4 regions of the Desulfothermus naphthae genome follow, and region 4 is predicted to be linked to each of the others. Evidence: riboswitches for the same ligand, from Rfam matches in the RefSeq annotation. Region 4 holds a riboswitch; each other region holds the start of a gene.
The links. A riboswitch is a leader RNA that binds a small molecule or an ion and turns the genes downstream of it on or off. The one in region 4 is predicted to bind cobalamin.

Region 1 (7,802 bases), on a different contig from region 4:
TAAATCAGATAATATATTACACTCTTTAGCAGCCTCAAAGATCATGTTTTTTAAGACTTTGACTTTCCCACTATCCTGCACCTTGGCCAAAGAATATTCCTTTAATAGATTATCTAACTTTGCCAGATCATCATATAGACCCGCATTAGTAAAGGCTGGAGTTAAATGGTCTATTATACAACAATAAGACCTTCTCTTTGCCTGGGTTCCTTCGCTTGGATCATTTATTATGTATGGGTATATATTGGGCAAGTCCATGATTGCTATATCTGGCCAGCACTTATTGGAGAGTCCAACTGATTTTCCTGGAAGCCATTCAAGAGAGCCGTGTTTTCCCACGTGGATTACTGCATCTGCTCCAAATTCATCCCTTATCCATTTGTAATGGGCAATATAGTTGTAAGGAGGTGAGAGATAAGGGTCGTGATAGGTATTATCTATTTTCTCTAAACAACCCCTTAATGGCTGTATTGTGATAAATACATTTCCATTTTTGATACCAGGAAAAAACATTTTATTCTCCCACACAAGCAAATCCCCAGGGACATCTCCCCAATCTGCATGCAATTTGTCTTTGTTTTCTTTAGAAAGAGAGCTAATCCATTCATCAACCTTTTCACCACTTACAAAATTTTCACATCTATCTTTTAATTCCTCTGGTAAAATCCATCTTCTATCATAGGTAACTCCAGAAATTATCTCTTGTGCAAGCTCATCTCCATTTTGATAAGTTTTATCTATCCTGTATCCGACCTGTTTTAATCTATCTAAAAGGAGTTTTACAGATTCAAAACTATCAAGTCCTGCTGCACATCCTATTCTGTCATTTCTTGGAGGATAATTGTGAAATACAATGGCTAATTTTTTATCTGCATTTTGCTTTTTCTTTAGTTTTGCATAATTAAGAGCAAGGTCTATTACCTTTGTTATTCTCTCATCACATGGTTCATAAGAGGAGATAAGCGCACCTGTAATAGGATCTATAATCTTTTCCTCCCTAAATGCTACTGGAATAGTTATATATGTTCCATCAAATTCAGGTTGTGCTATTGAACAACATATATCAATTGGAGATAGTCCATTTAAACTCTCATGCCATTCTTTATAAGGGGTAAGAGACATTATTATCTGGATTACTGCACAATCTAATTTTTCATATAGGGATTTGTATTTATCAGCCAACATAGTTAGAGAAAACATCATGGGATTTAAGAGAACATCTATTATAGGTCTTCCATCTTTTATAAAATACCTTTCAACTACCTCGTCAGGGCCAATACTGTTAGATATTTTATCTTCAAATCTCTTATGAAATACAGGTATTACATTCATTCCTCTGTTTTCTATTTCATATATCAATGCATCTATCCATTTAAGTTCCTGGTTTAGCCAATATGCTTGATAAAACCATATTCCTATAGTTGGTTTTGACTTATCTATTTTTTGTTTTAAATATTCATCTAAAGATGAAACATAGCCAATATCAGGATGATATATGCCTTCACTAGGTTCTTTTTTTGGAGGATCAAATTTATTATCAATATCAAAAACAATAGATTTTAAATAATTAAATAAATTTTTAAAATTATTAGGCCCACCAAATAAGATATATTTATAAACTGTATTCCACATCTCTTGCATGAAAAAATCACTGTATTTAGACGCTATATTAATAGATGATTCATCGCCAGATACACCAAATATCAATATATATGGTAATTTATTCTTTCCCCTATATTTTGTTATTTCATCTATTATCAAGTCAAAATTAGGACAAGACTCTTTTCCACCATGAAGATTTATTATAACAAAGTGAGAGCTTTTTGCGTGTTCAATAAAATCTTTTGCATTTCTTTTATCTATTAATTGTGATTTTGCCCTAACTACAATTTCTATAGGTTCTTGTTTTTGTTTTATGCGTAAGTAAGCATTTGAAATTGAAGGAAATTCCATAGAAGTAGCAGAATAATATGCAATTTTAAGATGTTTCATAATGCACTCCTTGTGCTTTTAAAATAGCAAAATAAAGTGAACACACCAATTTTTTATTTTTTGAACCATTGTAAAAATTTCTACTTGGACAATCTCCTGGACAAAAGCTTGATATATTACAAGATGAGCAAGATTTATCTTTATTGGTAAAATTATTAAACTCATACTTTTCTATTTTATAATTACTAATATGCCCCAATAAAAACCTTTTATCTCCAGCAGTTTGAGCACAAGGGTATAAGTTTCCATCTGGAAAGATGGCAATAGATTCTCCTTGTTGGGCATGACAAAATACATGTTTTTTATTTTTTCTATATCCAGATAGCATGTCCTGTTCTCTAAAATGAAAATCTTTCGTTGCTTTGATTAAATTTATTATGCCCATAAAATCCATTATGCCTGAATATATCTCTAGTTTATCTGGAAATAAATAATCCTTATCAATAGTACGTCCTTTTTTTACAACCATATCAAGACCAATTCCTTCTATGTTTTCAAGTAAATCAATAAGAAGAGCCAATTTTTTAAGGGAACTTACATTAAGGGAAGTAAGGGTGGTTGTAATACGACACTTTATCCCATGCTTTTTTAAAAGCTCTATGCCTTTAATGGTATCTGTAAATTTACCCCTTAAGATATTATGAACCTCCCCTGGACCATCAAGACTTACTCCAACCTGGAGATTAAATTTTTTAAATATCTTAACAATAGAGCTATCTAACAATGTAGCATTTGTCTGAATTCCAATAGTAGCCATAGGAAGATGTTTTTTTATATTTTTACATGTATATTCTATTAATTCAGAATAAAGAGTAGGTTCACCACCTGTTATTTGTATATGTAGTGGTGCAGTTTTATTTGATATTAAACTTAAACCTTTATCAATAATATCCTTTGCAATTACTAACCTTTCTTGATCTCCAATATAACAATAGATGCAATTTAAATTACAATTAGTTGTTATTATAATTATTAAATATTTTATCATGTCTAACACCGTCCAAGATAGAATCTAATTCATCTAAATTATTTAAATTGATTACATATTCTGAATTTGGATTTGTCTTAGTTTGATTAAATAAAATTACTTTCTTGTTAAAATTTAAAGCTGAATTGATAATTTTTGATTTATTAAACAGAATATTAGAATTTGGAATTGGATCAATAATCATTATTGAATCCTTTATTAATTCTTTACATTTAGATATTTTTTCATCTTCTATTGGTAAAAATGGAGTTTCATCAATACATATTGCATTCATTTGTTTTGCAATAAACCAATCAATATCATTTTTATATAATATTCCTGTAGATATACAAAATCCTTTTCTTGATAAAACCCTATAAATTGGAGTCCCATAACCCATACCACCAAGCACAAATATCATTGGCTGGGATTTATTGTATTGTTGAGAAATCTCAATTGAGCCTAAAAGGGGATTAAAAGTTACACCATTAAAATTGTATAGGCGAGATACATTTTCTTTAGTTAAGATTTGTTCAGGAGTTCCTTTGGCTATTATTCTGCCATCTTTTACCAAAATAACATAATCAGAGACCTTCATTGCCAGCTCAAGCTGATGAAGGGAGGCTATTATTGTAATATTCTTTTTTGTACATAAATTTTTGAGAATGGAAATTATTTCCACTTTGTGTTTTAGATCCAGGTGTATTGTGGGCTCGTCCAGGATCATTATTTCGGGTTCTTGAGCTAGTCCCCTGGCAATATATACCTTTTGTCGCTCTCCATCACTCAACATCTCTATTGGTCTTTCTTTTAAATAAAGAGCACCAACCAATTTAAGAGCATCTTCAACTATTTTTTTATCTCTTTTTGTAAGCTTTCCCAAAATATTTGTATAGGGATATCTTCCAAGTGCTACATAGGAAAATACATCAAAAAGAGGTGGATTAGATCTTTTTGTAAAGAGAACTGAAATGAGTTTTGCCATGTTTGAAGTTTGTATTTTATTAAGAGGAGTGTTTTTTATAAAAATAGTTCCTTTAATTGGTTTTAATATCTTTGCCAGAGTTAATAATAATGTAGTTTTGCCTGCACCATTAGGACCTAATATAGAGACAAATTTTCCCTTTAATACATCAAAATCTACGTTAGATAAGACCTTTTTATTCCCATATCCTATATCTAGATCAGAGACAGAGATAACCTTTTCTTTATTTTTCATATCTCCATTTTCCTCTTAGATACAAGAGCAATTATAATAGGTGCACCAAAAATAGCAGTTACAGCACTAATTGGCACTTCTACTGGTGAAAATATGTTTCTTGCAATTAAATCAGATACTCCTGTAACTATTCCTGCAAGCAAAAACACCCCTGGAACTAAAACCCTGTTATCAGAAGTAGAAAATATAAGCCTTCCCATATGGGGTATTGCAATGCCGATAAAAGCAACTGGTCCTGCCCCAGCAGTAACCAGTCCTGATAATGCACAGGAAAAGAGCACTATTAAAAAACGGATCATCTTTACCCTTACTCCAAGGGATTTTGCATCAATATCCCCAAGTAATAATCCATTTAATGGCTTTGAAATAAGATAAGTACATATCAATATTATTAGTCCAACAAAGGTGAGTATCCTGATCTCTGACCATTTAAATCCTGAGAAACTTCCCATTTGCCATAGCACAAAACCCTTGATCCTTTCCTGTTCAGCAAATGCCATTAAAATACTGGTTATACTGTGGCATAGATAGCCTATCATCAGACCAATAATTAAAAGGGTGATGGGATTTTTTACTCTTGTTGCCACTATGAGCACTATAAACATTGTAATGTATGCACCAAAAAGGGCAGAAAGGGTGGTTAGATAAGGCGCAATTTGGGTAAAACCAAGTGTAATAGATGTTAGCATGACCAGGGCAACTACCAATGTTGCACCTGAAGAAATTCCCAGAATAAATGGACCAGCTAGGGGATTTCTGAAAAATATCTGCAAAAGTAGGCCTGATACCCCTAAAAAACCACCTCCTAACACTGCAGCAATGGTGCGTGGAATCCTTATATTCCAGAGAATAAAACCGTCAGTTGAGAAGGTGTCGTGAGAAAAAATCAAATAAAGGAGTCTTTTTTGAGTTATGGATACTGAGCCTATTGAGAGAGATAGCCATATAAATACTATGAGGATAAAAACACAACAAATGAATATAAAACCCCTGGAAGACCTTTTAAAACCAACCATATTTTTTATCCTTTATCAGGAAGTTTGGTAAAAAATTTCAGTCTATATCCTGGGAATTTTTCTGGATGAAGGATTGCTGCAATCTCTTTAATTATCTCATCTAACCTATCCATTGACTGAGAGTAATTGGGCAGAGGTGAATAAACTGCTCCTTTTGTTAGGGGTTTTATATCTTTGATTAAAGGATTTATCTTAGCCAGTGCTTCTTTAGAAGATGCACCTGTAATTGAAGTGCGATAAGTGACCAATATATCTGCCTGTCTTCCGCTGGAGAGAAACCTCTCCAGAGATATCTCCATTCAGGAACTCCCCCTAATATCGCTAAAGAGATAGTCTCCACCTGCTATTTCAACAATTTGTGCAGACCAGGAATCCCCTGGTTCAATTAACACCCTTTTTTCATAAATATCTCCCCATATTACCTTTGGCTTTGATGAAATATCTTTTAATTTTGTATTTATATCTTTTATAGTCCTCTTGACCCTCTTTACAAATTCCTCTGCTACCTCTTCTTTATTAAAGAATTGAGATAAAAATAACATAAATTTCATTCTAGTATTGAGATCCATTGCACTTTTAGTTGTTGTTACAATGCATTTAATACCCATTTCTTCTAATTTAGGTATATCTGCCAGATTCCAGGTAAACACTACTTCAGGACTTGCTTTTTTAATGAGCTCATAATCAACTGCATTGGATTCACCTACATATATAATAGATCCATTTTCAAGGCCATGTTTTACATAGTCTATTGTCCAGTAATCTTTTTTATGAGTAACTCCAACTAGAGTATTTAATACTCCAAGGCCCCTAAGAAGGGAGACATTGTATCCTGAATATGCAATAACCCTTTTAACCGGGATATATATTATTTTATCTTTGGTGTATTGTTTTGGCGCTTTTATGCCTTTTGGCACCAAGACAAATTTTCTGCCAACACCATCTGTAATTTCTTTTACTCCGTTGGATAATTTTTTTATTGAAAATTCTCCAAAGGACTCAAATGTAGAAGAATGGCATGAAAATAATAGAAATAAAATTAATACACACCACAAATATTTACTCATTGGCATAAATATCCTTAATTAAATTGTTCAGGAAAACAAAAACAACTAATTACACCAGGATCACAATTATAGATAGAGCTATTAAATAAAAAACTTCTTTAAACAATAACTGGTATCAAATTGAAAGATAGAGTTGATGAGTCATTTTGTTCCTCCTTATGCAATTTATTTTTGCATACTAAGGAGGAAGCTTCAGGCGGGTTCTCAGGAAATGGGCTTTAGCTTAAGGCAAGTGACCATTTCCGAGAACGAAGCAGTTAGCCTCGAAGCTTCGTCCTTTTTTATTATCTCTAGGCCGGTCTTCCGACTCGAGGATCATCCTACTCGCCCTGTTGAATACTTAAGGATATTCAACAGGACTCGCCCTGGTGAATAGAATTTCTTTTTTGGGATGTTTACCAGAGCGAGCTGGAGCCTTCCCCTTGGCACCTTTAACCGAACTCCTTAATTTTTGAAGATTCCTGGCCAAAAGGTGTCAAGAGTGGCGATAATTCCAGCTTTCGTCCCCTCTCACGGCTGCGGGCCAGTGCCGGATTTTCACCGGCTTCCCGTTTCACCCTGAAGTCAGGGAACCTAGAGATATTTTGTTTTTTCAAAGGAACTTATCTTTGGAATCTGACGTTGTCAACCATATTTTTTAAAACCTTAAAAAGACATGGCTTAATAGTATTTATGACTTATACTGGTTTCCTTTAAATGAGGAATTTAAAGAGAGAATATTGAGAAGTATTATCTGAGGAATAATTTGATGGGTCGCTTTTAAGATGGAGCAAGGTCGAAGGCCACAGCAAAATAGCTGTCGGTTGGTTGGTGCAATATTTTTAACCAGTATTTATGGGTATTACAATTATTTTGCCATTATTTTGTTTTTTTTAATTTTAACAAAGAAAGAGCTTGACATCAAGGCCATGAAATAATAAATTAGATTGATGAAACATTTTGTGGATACTCAAATAAAAAAAATGGACACTAAAACCAAAAATAAACCCATTACTCCCAAGATGGAGGACTATTTAGAGGCAATAGTTGGCCTGGAAGAAGAGAAAAAGGCCGTGAGGGTCAAGGATATTGCTTCTAAAATGGGAGTCAGCATGCCTACTGTCACAAGTATGCTCAAAAATCTATCAAAAATTGACCTGGTTGAATATGAAAAATATGAATATATTGAACTGACTGACAAAGGCAGGGAAATTGGAAAAGAGATTCAAAGGCGGCATATTGCCTTAAAAAAATTTTTGCATGAGATACTTGGAATTGATGCAATAGTTGCTGAAAGTGAGGCATGTAAAATGGAACACGCTGTTAGCACTTCCACACTGGATAGGTTTGTAGATTTTATGAATTTTATAAAGTCTTGTCCTAGAGCGGGAAGTAAGTGGATAGGATATTTTCATGAATATTTAAAACATGGAAAAGGCAAGGCAACCTGTGAAAAATACAGAGAATATCTAGATGATATTTACAACAAAATAAGATCAGAAATAGGGAGAGAGTAGAATATGACGAGGCTGACCAATCTTCACGCAGGCGATGAAGTTACA
Region 2 (7,802 bases), on a different contig from region 4:
TGTCCATTTCTCTTTTTTGCTCACCTAAAATTGCCATAACTGCCGCCATTGCAGCAGCAGTAGCACATGATCCAGTAGTGTAACCTATTCTTAGGCCTGTTTTTTTGCCCATTTTTTATTTAAGATTCACCATAAACATCAGAAAAATTTAATATATCCATATATTCCCATTCTCTGTACGCCATACCAAGAATTTTCTGTTTTGTAAGTAGATTTAAAATATCTTCTTCTAAACGAAGAGATGCAAAGATTAACACAAGCTCTTTATCTTTGTGTTCAGAAAAGAGCTTTAAAAAATTTTCCTTCTTTTTATTCTTAAAATCAAAAACATATTCAGGACGTGGTGTACTTTTTACTTCAAATAAAAACACCTTATCTTTACATACACAGATTGCGTCAAATTCATCTTTTAATCCATTTTTCTTTCTCTTAATCCTAATAGCTATTTCTTGGGGATCACAATTAAAATATTTTCTAACAACAGGCCCAATGGCAGGAGCAACTATATCTTCAACAATAGTTCCCATTTTATTTGCCAGTTCTCCCCACTGTTTATTCATTCTCTTTCTGTCTTCATTTACTTCAATCTTAAACTCTCTCATCTCATCCTTGAACTCCTTCATCTCATCCTTAAATTCTTTCATTTCATCTTTGAAGGCCTTCATCTCGTCCTTAAACTCCAGCATCTCATCTTTAAAGGCCTTCATCTCGTCCTTAAACTCCAGCATCTCATCTTTAAAGGCCTTCATCTCATCTTGAAATACTACTACTCCATCCTTGAACTCCTTCATCTCATCCTTAAATTCTTTCATTTCATCTTTGAAGGCCTTCATCTCGTCCTTAAACTCCAGCATCTCATCCTTGAAATCTTTCATTTCATTCTTAAATTCCAGCATCTCATCTTTAAAATCCTTCATTTCGTCCTTGAAATCTCTCATCTCGTCGCTCAATCTAGCTATCTTCATCTCAGTTATTCTTGACTGACGTGCAAGCTGGATGAGTGCATCTTCAAGTATATTTACTTTTTCCTTAAGGGCTAATTCTTCCATCTCCATATCCTCTCCAATCCTCCGAATAGTTGATAGTTTAATGGCAAGTATCCACTATCCTCATTACCTCTTCAAGTCGTTATTATAAAAAAATTCAAGCTAACACAAATCGAAAAATGCGTTAATTGTGGCAGCAACAATTGGGGACCCACCTTTTCGGCCTTTGAGCACAATATAGGGAACGATTGAGCGAGAAATTAATTCTTCCTTTGACTTAGCAGCACCCACAAAGCCAACCACCATTCCAAGGATAAGGGCTGGTTTCACCTCTCCTTTTTCCATTAAATCAATCAAATGAAATATAGCAGTTGGGGCATTACCAATTCCAAAAATAATATCTTTTCCAAGTCTGACAGCCTTTTCAATAGCAACCATAGACCTTGTGCAATTTCTAATCCTTGCCTCTTTAACAACATCTTCATCTGATACAAAACATTTAACCTCTACATTAAATTTTTTTAGCCTGGCCTTGCTAATTCCAGCTTTTGCCATATTGGTATCTGTGACAATTATACATCCATTTTTTATTGTCTTTTTTCCCATCTCTATGGCATCAGGATGAAAAACTATATTATCTAACACATCAAAATCTGCAGTAGTATGGATAATCCTCCTTACGATCTGCCACTTTTCATTGGAAAATGGAATACTCCCCTTAATTTTTTTTGTCTCTTCCTCTATTATTTCAAAAGACCTTTTTTCAATCTCTTCAGGACGAATTATATTTAACATAGTTAACTCCTATAATTAAGCAAAAAATAAAAAATATCCCATCGCAGCTTATTTACCTTTTTTTGAAATTATCAATGTCCAATATAATGCCTTTTTATTTAATAGATCTTCAATGTTATGTATAATTTCCTGATCAGCAAATCCACATCTTTTAACAGCTACGCTAGATTTTAACCTCCCTGTCTCTTTTAAAGCAGCGTATATATCTTTAATATTTTTATAGGCCTTTAAAAAAATAATATTGTCAGATATAGTTGAAAGTCTTCTTAAATGATCACCACCTTTAACTCCTGATACTACAGTTAGTACCTCCTCACCTTCCGCAAGTACTGTCTTAGTAACTGCTGCAGATGCCTGATAAGATGTAATACCAGGAATTATTATTATTTCAACATCTGGAGCAATCTCTTTAAAACATCTCAACAAATATCCAAATGTGGAATATGTTAAAGGATCTCCTACTGTCAAAAAAGCTACATCCTTACCATTATATACATCTTCTTTAACCCTTTCAGCATGTGAGCGCCAGTATTTCTCTGCCTCTTGTGTGTCTAAAACCATAGGAAAGGCTAAACAAATGCATTTAGTAGTATTTGGAATATATTTTGATGCAATATCAAATGCAATTGAATGGTCATTTTTGGTAGATGATGCAGAATATATCACATCTACCTGCTTTAGAATTTTTATAGCCTTTACTGTTATTAAGTCTGGGTCTCCAGGACCTACACCTATCCCGTATAATTTCCCTTTTTTCTCCATAATGACCTCTCCATCAAAATTAAGCTTATTTTTTATAATATTTTTTTAGTATATTTTGAATACGTTGTTTAACCTTATTATCATAATAATTTGGATATAAAATATGGCCTATTTTATATATTCCCATCAATAGCCTAATGGTAGGTCTAGATGTAATTTCCTCAAGTACAAGATGTATCTCATTATTTTTCACTGCTTTGATTATATTAAAACCTGGCTCATTTTTTATATCTTTTATTCTTATCCTATTCATACGGCCTTGTTGAGACAAAAAAACATCTATCTCACTAGCATGAGACAATATTTTCTCTTTGCCGTAATCTGCTATATTTGAATTTCTTACTTCATATGCATCCTGGGCTATATTTATCCCTCCAGCAGATTTCAAAACAAAGATTGGTATGGAATGTGGGGCAAATGTCTTAAATTTTCTGTGTATAGACTCAAAATAAACCCTTTTTTTGTGTTTTATTTTTTTATTTATTGAATGAAAAAATTCTATAGTATCTCTAAAATCTGCAATCATTTGTTCTGCATTTTGTGTTTTTCCAATAATTAAACCTAATGTTTTCCAGTAGCTATATAGAGAAGATATATTATTTGGCTGTATTGAAATAACAGCTATATTTTGTTTTTTAAATTTTTTAATTAAATTGGGATATCCAAATTCTATCATTGGCCTGATTAATATTAAATCTGGTTTAACTACTAAAAATCTTTCAATCCCAAAATGATAAGAAAATTTTGGTTTATTTAATATATAAGGTGGATATGTATCACTTATAGATATGCCCACTATGCTTTTATAACCATTTAATGCACATAGATTTTCTGTATGTGCTGGATATAAAGAAATTATTCTATTAAATGGCTTAATTATTTTTATATGCCTTCCTCCATCGTCAATTAAACTATCATTTTTTATTTTAAAGCCATAGCCCAATGTTGAACTAACTACAAATAAAAATAAGATAATGATTAGAGATTTTTTTAGATTATTATTTTTTCTCATACTCATACCTCCCATTTGTAAATATTACTTGATAACAATTTAATTTTTCTTCAAAACGAAGCAGTACTTCAACTTCAAATATCTGTTCTAAGATATCTTCACTTATAACTTCAGCTGTAGGACCACCTATTATAATCTTACCCTCTTTTAAAAATATTAATTCATCACAAAAAAATAAGGCCTCATTTATATTGTGAAACACGCATATTACAGTTCTATTGTTATTAATTACTCTTTTTTTGAAACTCTCTAAAATCCTTAAACTGTGTTTTATATCCAGATTAGATGTTGGTTCGTCCAACAAAAAAATTGGTGTATCCTGGACTAGGGCCCGTGCTATCATAACCCTTTGCCTTTCCCCTCCACTTAATTCAGTTATCAATCTGTGTTTAAACTTAAATATATCAATTTCTCTTTGTATTTGTTCTACAATTTCAAGATCTCTTTGTGTTGGTAAAGAAAATCTTTTGATATATGGATACCTACCCATGGTCACTATTTCATCAACACTAAAGGGGAAATTAAAAGTAAAACTTTGGGGCACATAGGATATTTTCTTTCCAATTTCTGATTTTTTTATTTGTTTTATATGTTTTTTAAATAAAAATACATTGCCTTTCTCTGGACTCTTAAAACCAAGCAATATATCAAGCAATGTAGATTTTCCACTTCCATTTGGGCCCAAAATACCGTAAAATCTCCCGGGATAAAACTTAAAACAAATGTCCTTTAAAACAGGAAGATCTTGGTAGGAAAAGGAAACATGATCTACTTTTAAGATTTCACTAACCACTTTTAAAAACCCACCTGTTTTTTTCTAAAAATATAACAGAAAAATGGTCCGCCTATTAGGGCAGTAAGCACTCCTATTGGAACTTCTGTAGGTAAAACAGCCCTGGTGAGTGTATCAGCCATAGTGAGCATAATAGCCCCGCATATCAGAGATATAGGCAAAAGTTTTAAATGATTTGGACCTACTATTGATCTCATCATATGAGGAACAAGCAAGCCCACAAAACCAATAATTCCTGAAAAGGACACGCAAACTCCAGTTAGAAGAGAACCAAATACAAGCAATAATATACGCACCTTATTTGGATCTACACCCATTGATAGAGCTGTTTTTCCCCCAAGGCTGAGCAAATTAAGTTCTCTATAATAAAAGATAAATACCCCAAAGGATATGACGAGAGAGAGCATAATTAAGAGTGCACTTGCCCATGTAGATGATGCAAAACTCCCTAAAAGCCAGAATACAATAACTGAGACCCTCTCTTGGGCAAGGTATTTACAAAAGCTAATACCGGCAGAAAGTATTGCTGAAACAATAACACCTGATAAGATCAAATTGTTTGAAGAAATTCCCCCACTGGAAGTAGAAGAGAGATACACAACTACAAGAAGGGTTATAAGCCCAAAGACAAACGCGAAAAAAGGTACACTATAGATCCCTAAGAAGTTGAACCCAAAAAGCAAGGCAACTGATGCTCCAAAGGCAGCGCCTGCAGAAATTCCCAGGGTGTATGGGTCTGCTAAGGGATTCAGAAGAATGCCCTGAAACACAACTCCACAAACAGATAGGGCTGCGCCAACTAAAGCGGCACAAATTATACGGGGCAGTCTAACCTCCCACACAATAGAATAGTGAATACTGGAAATATCATGGTATCTTATGCCAGTGATCTTAGATAAAAGGATCTTAATAACTTCAAAAATAGGGATCTTTACAAATCCAAGACTAAGGGAGGTAAATATGGTGAATAAGAAAAAAATACATGCAAAAATAAGTTGAAAATAAAATTTTTTCATAAAAAATCCCAGTTTGTCTTTTTTATGACAAACCAGGATGTCCCATTTTCATCCAGGTTCAAAAATATCTTACCCTTAAAGGGCAAGATATGCATCCATTCAGGCAGGTCTTCTGACTCTAGGGATCATCCTACTCACTGCGCCTTCCCACCAAGCACGTAAAAGAGTTCTAAGTTCTATGTTTAAGGTTCAAGATTAAAATCTAGGTGCTTTGGCAGTGGCCTTTGCAGCTTTCGTCCCCCTATCACAGCGATGGGTTCGTTCCCGATTTTCACGGGATTCCCTTTTAAGCCCCCATGGGCACCTGAAGGACATATTAAATCCCCAAAGAACTTTTTTAAAAGTAAATGTTGAATTTAAAATAGTTGATAATAAATAAAAAAAAATTCTTCAAGCAAAACTTAAATCATTCAGCAATTCTCAGTGAAAAATACAAAGGATGTAAAAAGTGAGAAAAAAACAATGTTGTGAAAAAGCTTATTTTTCCTAAATCTTATAGAAGGGAGCATAGATTTTGAGAAGGCGTGTAAATTTTGTAATGGAATCAACTTTATGCTTAGAATTTACCAGAAAAGCCGGACAAGAACTTATACATAGACTTCTAAAAATAACGGGAATTCTTAAACCTTTTTTTTAAGGGGTATTTCAAGGTGAAGGACATTTCCATTTTCCTCTTTGGAAAAAAAGTAAGAAAACCTTTGAGCTATTTTTTTTATCAAAAAAACTCCCATGCCACCTTCGCCAGGGGAAGCAGGGTCTGGTTCAGGTAAGTTATTGGGATCAAATCCTTTACCATTGTCTATTACATCTAAAATAACTTTTTGAGGATCCATCCATATTTTTACTTTTAATTTTCCTATAATTCCTTCTGGATATGCGTGCTTAATAACATTGGCTGCTGATTCATAGATTATCAGTTCAAGGGAATAGAGTACTTCTTCAGAACATTTTTCAAAATAAGGGTGTTTTGTGAAAATTGCCTTTGCAAAATGACCAATTGCTGGAAGAAAGTAAACTTGAGCCGGGACCTCTAGTAATATGTCTGGTTCTCTATTATTTAAATTCATCTTTTCTGTCTTAAAATTATCCAAATTGAGGAGGTTGTCCTGTGGAAGCAAGTACTGCCTTCCAATACGGAGAATTTACGTTTAATTTTCTTCTCTTTTTGGTCACCAATGAGAGTGGTAGGTATACAAATTTTTCCATTAACTTAGTTACAACCATATTTGTCTTGCCTGCCATGGCCGCATGCACTGCATGCTGTCCTAAAAATGCGCAGTATACTCCATCATTTGCATTTGCAGGTACTGACCTGATTATATAACTGGGATCAATAAATTTCAAAGTAATAGGTATCTTTTGCTCTTCAAAATATTTTTTTATCCTTTCTCTGAGCAGTCCACATATATCGCCTAGAATTGGATTTCCTGAAGCATCAACTGGAATTTTCTCGTTGTTTTTCTTCATCTCCCTCCGCCATAGGTCTTGTCCAGCACCTTCTGCAACAACGATTACTGCATGACCTCTTTCCTGAATCCTCTTTTTCAAGTATGCCAGAAGACCATTTTCTCCCTCAAGTTCAAAGGGTTGTTCTGGAATCAAGACCACATTTACGTCTTTTTGAGCTAAGGTGGCTTCACTTGCAATAAACCCAGATTCTCTGCCCATAAGTTTTACCATGCCGATTCCATTAGGTGCACCAGTAGCCTCTGTATGGGCACATCTAATGGCCTCAATGGCCTTTGTTACGGCTGTATCAAAGCCAAATGAGCGTGGAACAAAGTAGATATCATTGTCAATGGTCTTAGGAATGCCCACAACTGATATCTTCATCTTACGTTTTTTTATCTCCCGCCAAACAGCAGAAGCGGCCTTCATTGTCCCATCGCCCCCTATCATGAAGAGGATATTTATGTTCATCCTCTCTAGTGAATCTACTATCTCTTCTGGGGGTTGGTGACCTCTGGAGGAACCTAAAATAGTTCCTCCAAATTCGTGGATTTGAGATACATTTTCAGGAGTTAGCTCCCATACGCTGTGTCCATATTGGGGTAAAAAGCCCTGGAGTCCATATCTAATACCAAGTGTAGCGGCAACATTGTATTGATGATGGGCCTCCATTACAATGGATCTAATAACGTCATTTATTCCAGGACAAAGCCCCCCACAAGTCACTATGGCACATTTTGTCTTTGATGGATCAAAATATATTTTTTCCTTGGGACCAGCCTCTTCAAAAATAAAATATCTTTGATTTGGATCTTCTGTATCAATTACTTCTTCTGACACATATAAATTCACCTCTCCAATCTCAGATAAGAATGGCCTTAACTGTTCTGGCACTGGAATTTTTGGCTCTCCCAGGATATCTACCTTTATTCTTTTGGGTTTTATCATTGGCATTGAATCCTCCTTTTTTCTTTGTTTTGCTGACAAAA
Region 3 (7,802 bases), on a different contig from region 4:
ATTTATTTTAAGACGCCAAAAAACAGACAAAACAGTTATACGAGATCTTCCAGAAAAAATAGAAAAAAATGAATATTGTCCCATGTCTCAAGACCAAATCACTCTTTATGAAGAGGTAGTGAAAACATCTTTAGGAAAAATTTTTGGCGAACAGGGTATAACAAGAAAGGGGCTTGTATTAAAACTTATGCTCTCTCTAAAACAGATATGTAATCATCCAGCCCTGTATTTAAAACAAAATCAGCTAAATCCAGATTTATCTGGCAAGAGTATGAGATTAATTGAGCTTTTAGATGAGATAAAAAAACAAAAGGAAAAAGTGCTTATTTTTTCCCAGTTCAGAGAAATGGGACACCTGCTTAAAGAAATGATCTTAAAAGAATTGGGCGAAGAGGTGATGTTTTTACATGGTGGGGTGGCAAGGAAAAAGAGAGATGAAATGATTAAAAAATTCAGCACAGAAAAAAGTCCTTGGATTTTTATACTCTCACTTAAGGCAGGGGGAACAGGATTAAATCTGGTATCAGCAAACCACGTAATCCATTATGATCTATGGTGGAATCCAGCAGTTGAAGATCAGGCATCTGATAGGGCATATAGAATTGGGCAAAAAAGCAATGTATTCGTACACAGGCTCCTTACCAAAGGCACTATTGAAGAAAAAATTGACAGGATGTTAGAAAAAAAACGCGCCTTAAGCAAAAGCATTGTAGATACAGGAGAAACATGGATTACAGAACTCAAAGATGATGAGTTAAGAGAGTTAGTGGAGTTAGAAAAAGGATAATTAGATTTTTTGTGTATGTTGCAAACATAAAAAAAATTGTTTAAGGGGTAATCATGTGTTGTTTAAAAGACACAAGGCCCTCTTATTTAACAAAAAAAGTTTAAAATTGCTTAAAAATTTAAAACAACAGGAGGGTTAGTAAGTGGGACAGACAATTAGATTTGGAGTATCTCTCGATTCTGAATTGTTAGAGAGATTTGACAAATTATGTGAAGAAAGATGTTACCAAACTAGATCAGAGGCCATAAGGGATCTGATTAGAAAAGAATTGGTTCACAAAGAGTGGGAAGATGAAAACAGAGAAGTAACAGGGACTTTGACTCTAATTTATGATCACCATGTTAGCGATTTGTCTCAGAAAATGACTGAAATTCAACACAAATCCCTAGACGTTATAATAACCACTCTTCATGTACATATTGACCACCATAATTGTATGGAGGTTTTAATTTTAAGGGGACCTGTGAAAAGGATAAAAGAAGTTTCCCAGAGACTTCAATCCACAAAAGGTGTAAAATACGGGAGTCTTAATCTTTCGACTACAGGTAAGGACTTGGTGTAATGGAAGACATTCAAAATAAAACGCCTTCAGTTCAAATTCCTATTGATAGAGTAGGAGTGAAGGACTTCAAGTATCCCTTATTAATTAGAAAAAAAAATAACGGTATTCAACACACAGTTGCCCACGTGAATCTTTACGTAGATTTGCCTTCAGAATTTAAAGGCACGCACATGAGCAGGTTTATAGAGAGTTTGCAAGAATGGTCTGGTGTTTTAGATTATCATACTTTTAAAGAACTTCTTCGGGATGTTCAAAAGAGGTTAAAGGCAAGAAAGTCTCATCTTTCAATATCTTTCCCGTATTTTTCTGAACAGCGGGCGCCAAAAAGTGGAATAAAGGCCCTTATGGATTATGAGTGTGTATTTATGGGAGAATTGGAAGATGATAAGCTTTCCATGTTCTTGCAGGTAACTGTTCCAGTAATGACTGTTTGTCCATGTTCTCTTGCAATTAGTGAAAATGGGGCTCATAGCCAGCGTGCTTTAGTGAAGATAAAATGTCAGTTTGAAGGGTTTTTGTGGGTTGAGGACCTTATTGAAGTGGCTACTACTTCTGCATCTTCACCTGTTTATGCCCTTTTAAAAAGAATAGATGAAAAATATGTAACTGAGTCTGCTTTTTCTAATCCGGTCTTTGTGGAAGATGTGGTGAGAAGGATCGCAGCTAAACTTTTAGACCATCCACTTGTTAAGTGGTTTAGGGTAGAGGTTGAAAGCCATGAATCCATACATAATCACAATGCCTATGCCTGTATAGAATCTCCTTCTAATTTGTGATACATTAAATATTTCTTCTAATAGCTTCAAATTCCATTTCCATACCGTCCCTGGCTGCAATGGTATTTTTAAAAATTTTTTGAGCTTCTTGTTCAAATACTTCTGTGGTGTTATATCTCTGGGAAAAGTGGGTTAAAATTAGCTTTTTTACCTTACTTTTTTTTGCTATTTCAGCTGCCTGCATTGCTGTTAAGTGTTTGTAATTTTCAGCTAATTTTGTTTCAGTAGAAAGATAAGTGGATTCACAAACCAAAATATCTGCACTATCTGCGATTTTATAGGCTGAATCGCAAATCCGTGTATCCATAATATAAGAAAAAATTTGTCTTTTTTTGGGAACCGCTACTTGTTGTAAAAAGACCTTTTGTCCTTTAAATTCAATCATTCCTCTATTTTTTAGCTCACCAATGGCCTCTTTTGGTAGGTCTTTAGGGAGTTTTGATGGGATTACATTCCATTTGAGAGGGTCAGATATTCTAAAGCCATAGCAATCTATCCCATGGTCCAGTTTGTAGGCCTCAATTAATACCTCACCTGAAACACTTATTTTGCCATCATGTTCAATTGGACAAAAGATTAATTCCAGATTGTTGTGAAATATTGCAGCATTGATTAAATTTCTTAAAAAAAGCTCTCCCTCCTTTGGATAGATAATTTCTACTGGATGGTTTATTTGGTTTAATGAAAGCCTTTGAATTATCCCTGGAAGTCCAAGACAATGGTCTCCATGAAAATGGGAAATAAATATTTTTTTTATTCTATTTATTGGGACTTTAAATCTTATTATCTGTCTTTGGGTTCCCTCGCCTGGGTCAAATAAAAAATCTTCATTTTCCCACCTTAGAAAAAGTCCCACATGGTTTCTAAAGGTGGTGGGGACCTGAGATGCTGTCCCCAGAACCACAATCTTTTTTTGCGTCATTTAGTCCTGATCCACAACTATGAGTTGATATTCTTTATTTTGTTTTTTAGAAGCTGCGGCAAGCAGGACTCTAAGTGCCTCTATCATCTTACCCCTTTTACCTATCACCTTACCCATGTCCTGTTTAGCTACTTTTAACTCTAGAAGAGGCATTCGTTTATTTTCCAGATTTTCTTCTACAATTACCTCTTCTGGCCTGTCCACAATTTCCTTCACAAGCTTTTCAACAAATTCTTTCATCACTTTCCACTCTCTTGTTAAAGGTGAAACATAAAGAGCCAAAACCAATAAATAATGTTTATTCTTATACGTTATGTCATATTTTTTCAAGATTGAAGTTCAATTTTTTATTTCAAAATTTTCTGACACATTTTCAATAAGCTTTAGTTCAATCTCATTTTTTTGTTAAGATAAGTGTTCTTCTAAATTATAAAATGAGATTATGTTATGTTTTAATAATTTGGATTTTTCCTCTGGTTTAAGATATTTTCCAGTAACAAAGTCAATATATGGTCTGGATATAATTTTCCCGCTATCGCTATTTAGCATTACTTTATTTATATCATATAAATTATTATTAACTAATTTTGCTATATCCTCTTTGGTAGATTTTCCTTTTTGTAATGTAATTCCTATTTGGACGTTAATTTTTTTTACAAGATCAATTGTATTTAATTCAACATGATCAATTACTATCTGTTGATAAAGGGATTTATAATCATTTAAAATATCTAATATATTTTGAGTTATTTTGTATTTATTTTTTCTTGGGGTATGAATACCAATTCTCTTGTTTTCTGGTAAATAATTAACACACCAATTAAGTTGTTCAATAAGTATTTTTTCTTGAATTTCCTCATCTCCATCCAATCCTATTTCCCCAATTCCAAGACACTTAGGATTTTTCATATGGGTTTCTAAGGCCTTTTTTATTTCTGTTGTAAGTTTTTTAGTGTTTTTTAGCTCCTGGCAAATGGTTCTTGGATGAATTCCTATCTTGTAATAAAAAGGTGAATTTTTTTTAGATAATTCATCAGCTATATTTTTTAGATAATCCCAGTAAATGATATAATCTGCAGGGTCATGTATGTTTTCATTATATGACCAGATTATTCCTCCTATGTTATTATCACGATACTTGGCTGGGAAGTCCATATCTTGTTTTAATAATATATCTCCATGCATGTGGGAATCAATTGCTATTACCATTTTTGTCCTCCATTTTTTTAGTCCAGGAAATATTAAAATCTAAGTGATAAAATTGTCAAATTTTAATGAAACCTTTAGTTAATTATTGACTATTTAAAAATAAAAAATTAAAAGCTTGACGTGTGGTGTCCAAAAGGGCTTAAAAGGGAAGCCAGTGAAAATCTGGCACGGTCCCGGCCGCTGTGACAGGGGACGAAAGCTGCAATATACCACTACCGAGCACCTCTAAGAGGTGTTCTGTGGGAAGGTGCAGCTCGCCCGAAAGGGGCGAGTCCTGTTGAATATCCTTAATTCAACAGGGCAAGTAGGATGATCCTGGAGTCAGAAGACCTGCCACACAAATAGATGCCTGAGTGCTGAGGACAAATCAGGCAATGAAGGGTGAAGAAAATTCGGGTGCAACCCTTTAACTGGAATTTTATCCAGTTAAAGGGTTTTTTTATTTTTAAATTTTTATTAAAAGGAGGTATTGTTATGCGGTTTTTAAAAATCTTTTTAGCAGCTATGATTTTATCCACATTAATTTTGAGTAGAGGGTTTGCTATGGAACATCAAAAAAACAAAATTGGTATTGTTGTGGCGGCCTTTGGTACTACCTATCCAGAGGCACTAAGATCACTGCTCAATATTAGAAATGCAATCAAAAAGGAATTTCCTACTGCAAAAGTAAAAATGGCCTTTACTTCAAATATTATACGGAACATCTGGCATAAAAGGCAAACTGATCCAGAGTGGATAAATAGAGAGGATATACCAAAAGATATTTTTTATGTAAAAGGACCTCTCGCAGCTATTGCTGAGCTGCAAGACGAAGGGTACAGAACAATTATTGTGCAACCCACTCATTTTTATGCAGGTGAAGAATTTATGGATCTATGTTCCTATGTTGATGGTTTAACTGCAATAAAGACTATTAAGAAGAAGTATATACCTTTTGAAAAACTCGTAGTTGGACGTCCTTTAACTGGAATGTGGGGTGTAAATCACGATTATAATGAAGATATTAACGAAACAGCAAAGGCTCTAAAAAAAGACGTAGAATATGCAAAGAAAAAGCATGCTGCCTTGGTCTATATGGGACATGGAAATGAGTATTTTTCAACTGGAGTTTATGCACAGCTTCAGAATACAATGAGGCGAATGTATAAAGTACCAGTTTTTATAGGAACGGTAGAAGGCTTTCCTTCTTTAGATGATGTTATATCTGCACTTATACACTCAAAGGTCAAAAGAGTTGTGTTAAAACCCCTTATGATGGTGGCAGGAGACCATGCCAACAACGATATGGCAGGTCCTGAAAAAGATTCCTGGAAGTCTATTATGGAATCAAAGGGAATTAAGGTCTATCCAATTTTAGAAGGACTTGGTGAAAATCCTGAAATAGTAAAAATATTTGTAGAGCACGTAAAAGATGCAGCAAAGGACAATGGGATACATCTCCATTAAAGATTTGAGGGGAGATGATATCTCCCCTTTATTTAAAAACACGTTTCTACCACATAAAATTTAGGTCCTGGTAATCTAATTGCTTGCCCAGTGATGCAATTTTTGTGAAAAAGTAAAGGTAGTCCTTTTAAATATCCGAAAAATTTCTCCTTTGCTTCTACCCCATCTACTACCATAAACATATTTTTCCCATCACTTGCAACATATGCCATGTGATTACCATCTTTGGAAAAATAAGGAAAATCTGTCCATGGATATTTTTTCCCTTCAATATTATCCAATACAATAAAATATTTTTTACTTTTTACTGCTATGTAGGCAACATGTTTTCCATTGTTGGAGAATTTAGGTCGTCTGATGAAATCATACTTTTTTCCTTCTTTTTTGTCTAAAACTAAAAACCATTTTTTGCCGGATCTTGCTCTATAAGCTATATGTTTTCCATCATTTGATACAACAGGTAATCCAACTGAATCATAGAATTTTTGAGGCTTATTATTAATGAATATCGCTCCTTTGGAGTTTTTCACCCCCATATATAACAGATCATTGTTCTTTGAAAAAAAATACGGACCAATCTGGTCTAATTTTGGTCCCTTTTTCCCATCTAGTACAATGAACATTTTTTGGTTTTCATATACCATATATGCCCAGTGTTTTCCGTCATCTGAAAAAATTACAGTGCCTACATATTGATATTTATCAGAACTTTTTCCATCTATAACAGCAAAAAAATTCATTCCAACCTTAGCAACAAAAGCAAGGTGTTTTGAATCTGGACTAAATACTATGTGTTTTACTTCATCATAAGAACCCCCTATTATTTTACCATCCAAAACCACGCTAAATTTACCATTTTTTTTAATTGGATATGCAATGTGTTTAGAATCAGGGCTAAAATTGGGTTTTAAAACAAGATCATATTCTCCCAGTTCCTTGTTGTTTACAGAGATTGTGGATTTACCGTTGTCTTTTAAGGCTACAATTGCTATCTTTTTGGAATCACTACTAATAACAGGGGATATTCTTTCAGCTATGGCTTTGTAGTCTTTCCAGGGTTTTCCATTTTCGATTAAAAATTCCCTGCCACCTTGAATTGCAATAAATACTATTTTTTTTCCATCTGGAGTAAACTGGGCTTTGAAAATTTCATCAAATCCTTGGGACAATTTATTATTATGAAGCACGTATACCTTATCTTTTATTTTTCCCAGAACTAAAAAATCCTTTCCATCAGGGGAAAAACGAGGATATCCTTTGGCTATATTAGAAAATTCAATGGTCTTTTTTCCATCAACCACTGCTACCATTGTTTTTTTGTCCTTTGATCTACACACAAATCCAATATGTTGTAAATTTGGGGATGGGACAACAGATTCAGCAATCAATACATAACCTTCAGGGGGAGATCCCTTGAATATAACCTTTTCTTTTAGCGTCAGGGCAAATAACCTGGCGGATAGTAAGTAAAGGGTTACAATAGATAGAAGAAAAATAGTTTTGTATTTCATTTACTCCTCCACTTTTAAAAAATATTCTGGTATTTCTGGTTTTGATAAATAATACCCCTGTCCATAGTCAAATCCTATTTTATTAATTAATCTCAATTTGTTTGGAGAATCTATCCCTTCTCCCACAATTGCTATGTTTCTAAAAAGGGACAACTCAGAAATTGATTTTAATAAATAACCAGTTATAGGTTGGGTGGTTGTTTTATCTATTAATTCTTTGTCAATTTTTAAAAAATCCACATGAAGGGTTGTAAATACGTTTAAATTTGAGAATCCAGCTCCAAAATCATCAATAGCAAATTTGATTCCATACTTTTCTTTTAATTTTAATATAGTATTATTTATGTCTTCAAATTCCGAAAATTCTGTTATCTCAATAAGTTCTATACAAATTTGTCCTAGATCTATAGAAAGGTTTTTAAAATTTTCGAAAATATGTGTAATCAGTTTTACATATTGATAAAAAAATTTTGGAATAATGTTAAAAAAATAGACATGTTGGTCTTTTGTTTCTAATTTATATTGAAGGGCTTTATTTATTATAATCTCATCACTTTTTAAATTCAATTTAAAATATTCTAATACATCC
Region 4 (7,802 bases):
TGAAAGAAGATTGTAAATCTCCCATAATTCCTTATTACTTAGCTCTGTCCTGGAAGTTCTAAGTTTGTACGCTCCTGAAAATCTTACATGAAGTTTGTCTTTATCTCTTACTCTCCAGCAAATATCCACTGCTTTGCCATTCTCTTCCTTTACTTTAATCTCATAAAATTGCGACACACTGCTGTATTTCTCTTTTATTCTTCCTATCCTCTCCAGTACCTTCGGATAACTTTTGATTCCTACTTTTCTTGTAAGAGATTGCTTGAGCCTTTGTAAATCTTTTTCCAGGCGCAGTTGAATACGATTTTTTATTGCCTCTTCCTTTTTGGCCCTACCGCTACTTTTACAATATAAAAATACCTCTTCAGGCTCTTCTACTCGTATCGCATATACTTTGCCACTATTACTCTCATGAACTATACTTTCTTCACCTGAGGGAAGTTCTTTTACTCGTCGTCTGTCTACACATATATAATCAAGTCCTTTGGCTCTGATTAGTTTTAAATTCTCTTCTGTGGCTATACCTGCATCTATAACTACTGTAAGCTTGCCTGTAAGCGATCTTGGAGAATTTATAAAAAAATCATCTAAAATCTTCTCCAGTGTTGAGGCTTCCGACACATTACCAGGAAAAATCCTGCTGGCCTTGGGAAAACCATCTTCATCAAGTATTATACCTACTGTCACTAATGGCCTATCATTTCGTTTCTCCTTAGATAGACCTCTCTTTGACAATTCTGAGCTTGTAACCTTCCCCTCAAAATATGTATTAGTCAGATCATATAAAATAAGCTGTTCTCCAAGACCAAAAAGTTCTCTTTCTCTTTTTACCACCTTCTCTTCTATAGCTTCTTTATTGGCTATCAGCTTGTCCAGAGTCCTATATAAACTGGATAGCGATACCACTTTTGCATCAATATTCATTACCTCATCAAGCCCACTTAACCGGTGAAACCATTTATGAATTTCCCTCTCACTCCCACAATTTATCAGACTCCCAACTATAAGAACTTTTGCTCTATCTATATCCTTTCTATTAAAACCTATTTCCTTTAAAATTTTTGTAATCATAAGTTTATCATATGCCCAGGCCCCTACAACTTCTGCTCCAACACATCTGACATCTTCGTTTTTTACTGAAGCAACATCAACCATCTTCCAATGAGCCTCATGTTTTGTTTTCTCCTCACTCTTTTGAAGAGCTTTTTTTCTTATTAAACCTGCAAAACGTCTTGCAGGTTTTTCAATTTTTTCAGGGACTTTTAATAACGACAATTGTCCTTTTAATAATTCCTCAATTCTATTAGCAAGAAATTTTAACTCCTCCCTGGACAGATCCAGTTTTCCAAGGTTTAAAATAGTTCTCTGCCTGGGACCATCAGGGGTTCTGTAAGATTCTACTAATTGATGGTAGAAATAAGTTTTTCCAGATTTGGGATCGGTTTTTCTAACTTTGCGGATAAACATAGGTAAGGATTATATCAAATCGGTTTTTCTTTGTCAAGATGCGAAATATTTTTTCTACCACTACATTCAGTTTTTAAAAAATTTAATTCAATAATTCCAACAGATTATAGCATTTTGCATCACAAAATCAACCAAATTTTTTATAAAAATCTTATTATTTTGACAAACTTGGGCTAAGGGTTATCCACTACCTGGACGATCATTTTTAGTGAAATACATACTGACATTTTAATGTAATAGAGAAGTTGATTTCTATCAATGTCTCTAATGGAACTAAAAATACCAATATTAAAAATCATGTAGAAATTCTAAAATCTAAAAGTTTTAAGTCTTAGTGACTTAGTAAAATTATTTGAACAACGGTATAAAAGATATGTTTTCACCAAAAAAAAAATATATTCCGTTATTTATTTATTTGTCATTTATTTTTCTTTGTTTCCTTCTCAAATGAAGGTAAATGTATCTGCGAGATTAAAAGAAAGTTTTCTGTACAATATGCTACACATTTTAAAGTGAAATACTTACAAAATGGATGCAAGTTAGTTATAGATGGAGCTGGGAGAAAATTATTACTTGTCCATTCTACAGATAAAGTAACAATTAAGAATGTGTTGATTGATGAAATTATAAAAATACCTGTTAGACGAGTCATTACTCGGTGGAGTACCATACCTTCATTTCTTAGATCGCTCGAGGTTGGGGATACAATAGTAGGAGTTGTAACTAGAAAGGAAGAACCTTGTAGTGAATATCTTAAATCTCGTCTCACCAGCAGAAATATTGAAATCGTGGGGGGACCTGGAAGTCTCGATTATGAAAAGCTTGTTGTTTTAAGTCCTGATATTTTTTTTGTAAGCAAATGGCAGAGTAAAAAGATTTCTAAAAAACTTAATCAACTAAATATTCCCTATGCAGTGATTTCTGAATACTTAGAAGATAATCCCTTAGGAAGGGCGGAGTGGATAAAATTTTTTGCAAGCTTTTATGATAAAGAAGAAATAGCTGGAAATTTTTTTTCGGGAGTGGTAAAGCGAGTCAAAGAAATTTCATCTCGTTTCAAGAGCAAGAAATTAAAACCAAAAGTATTGTGGTGCATTGTTAGACAAGATAAGACTATATACGCTCCACTCGGAGATAGCTATGTGGCTAGAATGATTTCCATGGCAGGCGGAGAGTATGTGGTTAAGGAATTAAAAAAAATAAATAACGCTCCTATAAGCTGGGAACGGTTTTATTTGTGGGGTAAAGAGGCCGATATTTTCATATATGCAGTCCCACTGCCACAATACGGGATAAGTTCAATAAAAAAGTTAGTGGCTCTACATCCTATGCTTCGTGATTTTAAGTCTATCAAAAAACGAAATGTATGGTATTTGCACTCACTCTATTGGGAATCTGCCGATAAGATAGATGGTATTATAGAGGATCTTGCTGCAGTTTTTTATCCTGTATTATTTCCAAACCATAAGTTTAAGTATTTTTTTAAATTATCTGATATTCAATAAAGAGGGAAATTAAATGGAATATGCAAATTAATAACAGGGAAGTGAAAAGGCTGGTGACTAAAAATAGGTATTGGGTCTTATTGTTGGTAATGATATAAGACTCTAGGGTTGAGTAGAGACAAGAAGGAGTTAATAACTATATGGCAAGAAGTCTAATGTATCGACATGACAGTAGATGTTCTCATAGTGGGTTCAAGTGGTGTATTAAATATGAAAAAGTTAATTGAAAACAAAGTTATATAAATTAAAGATTATTTTCATCGTTTTGTTCATGAGTCTAAAAGTCCTGTTATCCAGTAAAAAAGAAGTTATTCGATGTATGGAGAAGGTATGAGTTTATGACTAATTAGTATGGCCTGAGAATTAGCCACGTAACGGTATTTAAAATGGATAAAAAAGCTATGGCTAGGGGTTGACACATAGGTAGACATATTATAAAAGGCCTGTTACTCAGGCGCCGTAAGGCTTAATAGGGAATCCGGTGAAAATCCGGAGCCGGCCCGCGGCTGTGATAAGGGGACGAAAGCCACATCAAGCCACTGGGAGCAGGGATGCTCCTGGGAAGGCGTGGTGATTAGGATGATCCTTAGAGTCAGAAGACCTGCCTGAGTAACATAGGCATTAGCTTTGGCGGATGCCCAAAGCTATAAGCTGAGGTCCTTTGGGATAAAACGGGAGTCCCTGGACTGCTGTGTGCGGTTCAGGGACTCTTTTTTTGTGGTGTTCTCTACTTTAGATTTTTGCTTAGGTCAAAGCACTTGTAAGTTAAAGAAGGACTTATATAGAAAATAATATATCACCTCTTAAATTTCACTGAGGAGGAAAGTTTGTGAAAAGAGATCTATCTTTTTTGTTTTTCATTGTATCCCTAATTCTTTCTGCCCGTCCTCCTCCTGTTTTAATTTCACCAACTAATTGAAAATACTCCAGGGTGGAAGACCTGCCATAGTCCCTTCCACCCTGCCGTCAGCCATGACCACATCCGAAAAAAAGGTCCAGCAAGACTGACATCTTTAAACTATCACTGGACCTCCTGGATGTAAAGAGTCAAGGGCGTAATATTTGGCTTATAGGTAGTAAGTAAGAATAAGGAGGTTCAAAATGAGAAAGTTCTTTTGGATGGTGAAAATGCTTTTTACTGTAGTTTTCTTCATGGTTTTATCTGATGCCAGTTTGGCAAGTGACTATAGTTTAAATAAAGAGGTAAATGAGGAAAAAGTAAGTTTGAACAATATGGTTGTTAAAGGGAGAAAAATTGAAGAACGACTTTCCGCAGAACTTGGCGAGTTTGGTCATCCTGTGGTAATTATAACCGGCAAAGAGATAGAAGAAGCGGGTTTCGTGGATCTTAATATGGCCCTGAGATCTATGGTTCCAGGATTATATTCAGAGACAAGGTCCGGACGTGGAGGTTACAATAGGACAAGCATTCACGGAAGCCATAATATCTTATGGCTCCTGGATGGTGTCAGAATCAACAACCGCCTCTATGGTGGGGGGTGGTCATATACTATTAGTGTGCATAATATTGAGCGCATAGAGATTCTTAAAGGCGGTGAAAGTCTCTTTTACGGGACCGGAGCAAGGGCGGGAGTTATTAACATTATCACCAAGGGAATTACCAAGAAAGCAACGGGTCAATTCGGTGTGTCATATGGTAACAATGACTACCGTGAGGTTTACGGTCATGTAACGGATACCGTTAAGGGGCATGGTTTGATGGCCTTTGGAAGTTACGAGGGGTATGACGGTTATCATGTCCTCGACAAAGAAGCTTATATAAAAGCTGGCAATACCGAGAAAAGAAAGCCGATTGGATTTGATCGCTCTACTATAGGATTGAAATACCGCAAAGAATTTGACGTGGCCGGTAAGGGCGTTTTGAACTCCCAGCTTAGAAAGCAGCAAGGATATTTTGATTATCCCTATCCACACTACAGAGTAGGGCACACGTTCAATGATTGGGAGGAGACAATAGGCATACTGAAGTGGGATCACGATATAAATGATAACTTCTCCTATTATCTCAAGTCTCATTTTCATATATGGGAGGCGGATTGCACCTTCATGAATCTGGACGGTTCCTATAGATATGACGCTGCCCTATGGAAATACGAAGATTATGGTGTAAATCTCATGACCAGTATCCGCTGGGGAAATGGTCAGGAAATACTTTCCGGAATTGACTATCAGAATTACTGGGGAATAGACCAAGTAGTGCGAATCTATAGTTCTGAGAGGACAGAGGTTTACGGTTTTTTCGCTAATTACCGTCCTCATCTTTCATTCTCTCCGGACACCAAGCTGGCCATCGGAGTCCGGTATAATACGACAAATGAGGGCACGGATTGCACTGTTTGGGATGTGAGTATCTTACAACCAATAGCATACCAAATCTATTTACGAGGGGTGGTCGGAAAGTCTTTTACTGTTCCTACTTCGCTGCAGCTCTATGGTAATGACCCAAGCAGGGGGCGTTATGGCAATCCGGATCTTAAGCCTGAGAATAGTCTGAACGCGGAAATCGGCATAGGAGGCAACTGGCGCTATTTTCACTGCGATGTCGGTTATTTCTACCATGGTATTGAGGATATGATCAAGCGTATTACACTTGCTAATGGTGATAGAACCTACAAGAACGTGGGGGGGAAGACCAAAATTGATGGTTTTGAGGTTTCAGCGGGTGTTGGTCCGTTCCGTGGATTGTCATTTAGTGCAAGTGCAACCTGGACTGACGCTGAAGACAAAGATAGTGGTAAACAAGTGGAAAGAATTCCAAAATTCTACGCCAGTGCCAATGTGCGATATCGGTACCCTTCAGGTTGGTTCGGCGCTGATTTGATGACCAGATACACGGGGGATGTTTATGAACGGGGCTTGGCCCACTTTAATGATGTTAACTACGGTGATGTCTTTATCGTTGATGCATCCGCTTTTGTGATGTTTGGCAGGGAAAAACGGCACAGACTGACCCTCCGTGTGGAGAATGTATTCGATAAGAAGTACGCCAGTCGTTATAACGTGGCAAAAGATCCCAATGGGAACTATTTTCTTTACCACCAAAATGGTCTTCCATGGAGTATAGTCATTGGATACACATATACTTTTTAATGTAATTTACTCCCGCAGTGTCCCAGGAATTTCGGGGTTACGAAAGCCTGATGTTTGAAGTGAAGTAACAAGAGAGGTAAAACACGCGTATGCATTCGAATCCCCGCCACCTAAAGACAAAAACACATATGCCAATAAATCTATATTGGTGGCGGGGACATTCATTTGAAACAAAGGGAAAAATAAGAGATGTTGGAAATAATGAGATAGTAGGACCTCTTAGTCACACTAACTTGTATAATTTATGAGATGTTATAGATGAAGATAAAAATTTGTTTAATCCTAGTAGGGTATATTTTCTTATTGTTTTTTAAGTGTCCATTTGAAGTTTTTCTCAATATGGCAAATGCATTTGCTTCACCTATGGCAGAAACTTATTTGCTTTGGTGGGAAGTTGCTCCAACTATAAAAAGTGAGAACGCTCCTTCTGACTGGAGGGATATTCGCAGGAAACGGCTCGAAGATCAAATTAACAGAGGCAGGACCAAGTTGTTATTTCTTTGCTATGGACAGAACTTCTCTGAAAATAAACCACAGCAGCATTATCAAAATGGATTGGAGGAGAAGATAAAAAAATCTTTGGATAAAGCAGTCATTTGGGTGAAGGATCCTAATGGCCGTATCTCGCCAATTCCCTTTAATCACGTAAAAAATGAGCTGAGCATAAATATTCCAAAAGACGTGGAATTGAATGGGCTTTACTTGGTAGGTGCTCGTCTTGATATTGGCCAAATAGACGTCGACCATGACGGCAAGAGTGAAAAAGTTTATCTTTCCGCCAAATGCATTATTCCTCATTACAAAACAGGGGGTAGTCAAGGGAATAAACGCAGCATCTTTTTTAATGATCCAGTTCGATTTCCTTTGGAAATAGGATGCTCAAATTTTTGGTTTAGACGTGGTTATCAAAAGGCTTACAATGAATATGAAATGAAAGTTTTATATAGGGGTAAGCCGCTGGCAAATGCCGAAGTAGTTATTTTATCTAGAAGTGGATGGAAAAAAATTACTTATACAGATGCAAATGGAAAATTTCTAATTACACCTTTTGGTGAGATGGTAAATGACGGTCAAGGGGTCTATCTTTATGTTATATGCCATCAAGATGTATTTAAAGAGGAATACCATTGTGCAACCCTAACAATGAATGTTTATACTTCTCCTGAATGGTGCAGTAAGTCTAATGGTTTTATGCTCTGGACGATTGTTGGAGCAACCTTGGTGGTATCTATCGTTGTGAGTGGTATTTATTGGAAGGAAAAACATAATAAGGAGATCATGGAAAAATTTGATAACTTTAAGGTTAAAAAGGTTTAGAAGATGAAGATTTCTTGGTTAAGGTGGATAATTCAGACTACATCCTTTTTAGTTCTTATCTTTGGTGGGCTAAAAGGCCTTTACTTTGGGCGATTTCTTCCTGTTCTTTCCTGCGGATATGTAGGAACCCATCTAAGAAGTGGCGAGTGTGTTTTACCGGCCTTTCAATCAGCTATTTCTTATTGTTCATGGGAATCCCTTAAATATTTAGGAGAAATGCTGTTGTATTTTTCCCTACTGGTCATCCTTATTGGTCGAACATGGTGTGGATGGATCTGTCCTATAGGATTCCTTCAGGATCTTTTAAATTTTCTTCGAAAGAAACTTCAACTTAGTTATTTTACTTTCCCTCCACCACTTAAAAAAAAGTTAAACTGTATTAGGTGGATCTTTCTATTTATT

Region 1: another riboswitch for cobalamin. It lies ahead of ACYQ1E_RS02415 (ABC transporter substrate-binding protein); the one in region 4 lies ahead of ACYQ1E_RS10490 (TonB-dependent receptor plug domain-containing protein).
Region 2: another riboswitch for cobalamin. It lies ahead of ACYQ1E_RS00185 (FecCD family ABC transporter permease); the one in region 4 lies ahead of ACYQ1E_RS10490 (TonB-dependent receptor plug domain-containing protein).
Region 3: another riboswitch for cobalamin. It lies ahead of ACYQ1E_RS01090 (sirohydrochlorin cobaltochelatase); the one in region 4 lies ahead of ACYQ1E_RS10490 (TonB-dependent receptor plug domain-containing protein).

Annotation. Positions count from the first base shown of each region.
Region 1 covers NZ_BAAHYQ010000001.1:500,123-507,924, forward strand. Annotated here, with positions in the region: gene cobN (cobaltochelatase subunit CobN) at 1-1,992, opposite strand, end outside; gene ACYQ1E_RS02395 (radical SAM protein) at 1,979-2,980, opposite strand; gene ACYQ1E_RS02400 (ABC transporter ATP-binding protein) at 2,946-4,178, opposite strand; gene ACYQ1E_RS02405 (FecCD family ABC transporter permease) at 4,175-5,194, opposite strand; gene ACYQ1E_RS02410 (substrate-binding domain-containing protein) at 5,200-5,493, opposite strand; gene ACYQ1E_RS02415 (ABC transporter substrate-binding protein) at 5,494-6,261, opposite strand; cobalamin riboswitch at 6,538-6,853, opposite strand; gene ACYQ1E_RS02420 (metal-dependent transcriptional regulator) at 7,224-7,757, shown strand; gene ACYQ1E_RS02425 (FeoA family protein) at 7,761-7,802, shown strand, end outside.
Region 2 covers NZ_BAAHYQ010000001.1:34,055-41,856, forward strand. Annotated here, with positions in the region: gene ACYQ1E_RS00155 (cobalt-precorrin-5B (C(1))-methyltransferase) at 1-112, opposite strand, end outside; gene ACYQ1E_RS00160 (zinc ribbon domain-containing protein) at 120-1,055, opposite strand; gene ACYQ1E_RS00165 (precorrin-8X methylmutase) at 1,149-1,781, opposite strand; gene cobI (precorrin-2 C(20)-methyltransferase) at 1,830-2,543, opposite strand; gene ACYQ1E_RS00175 (ABC transporter substrate-binding protein) at 2,569-3,555, opposite strand; gene ACYQ1E_RS00180 (ABC transporter ATP-binding protein) at 3,542-4,348, opposite strand; gene ACYQ1E_RS00185 (FecCD family ABC transporter permease) at 4,351-5,364, opposite strand; cobalamin riboswitch at 5,450-5,686, opposite strand; gene ACYQ1E_RS00190 (ATP-binding protein) at 5,985-6,455, opposite strand; gene ACYQ1E_RS00195 (ATP-dependent 6-phosphofructokinase) at 6,448-7,767, opposite strand.
Region 3 covers NZ_BAAHYQ010000001.1:231,374-239,175, reverse strand. Annotated here, with positions in the region: gene ACYQ1E_RS01120 (SNF2-related protein) at 1-787, shown strand, start outside; gene nikR (nickel-responsive transcriptional regulator NikR) at 930-1,349, shown strand; gene folE2 (GTP cyclohydrolase FolE2) at 1,349-2,125, shown strand; gene rnz (ribonuclease Z) at 2,130-3,047, opposite strand; gene ACYQ1E_RS01100 (KH domain-containing protein) at 3,048-3,287, opposite strand; gene ACYQ1E_RS01095 (TatD family hydrolase) at 3,453-4,256, opposite strand; cobalamin riboswitch at 4,363-4,608, shown strand; gene ACYQ1E_RS01090 (sirohydrochlorin cobaltochelatase) at 4,731-5,702, shown strand; gene ACYQ1E_RS01085 (TolB-like translocation protein) at 5,735-7,213, opposite strand; gene ACYQ1E_RS01080 (EAL domain-containing protein) at 7,214-7,802, opposite strand, start outside.
Region 4 covers NZ_BAAHYQ010000002.1:219,729-227,530, forward strand. Annotated here, with positions in the region: gene ACYQ1E_RS10480 (IS1634 family transposase) at 1-1,467, opposite strand, end outside; gene ACYQ1E_RS10485 (ABC transporter substrate-binding protein) at 1,980-2,972, shown strand; cobalamin riboswitch at 3,408-3,595, shown strand; gene ACYQ1E_RS10490 (TonB-dependent receptor plug domain-containing protein) at 4,074-6,083, shown strand; gene ACYQ1E_RS10495 (hypothetical protein) at 6,342-7,400, shown strand; gene ACYQ1E_RS10500 (4Fe-4S binding protein) at 7,404-7,802, shown strand, end outside.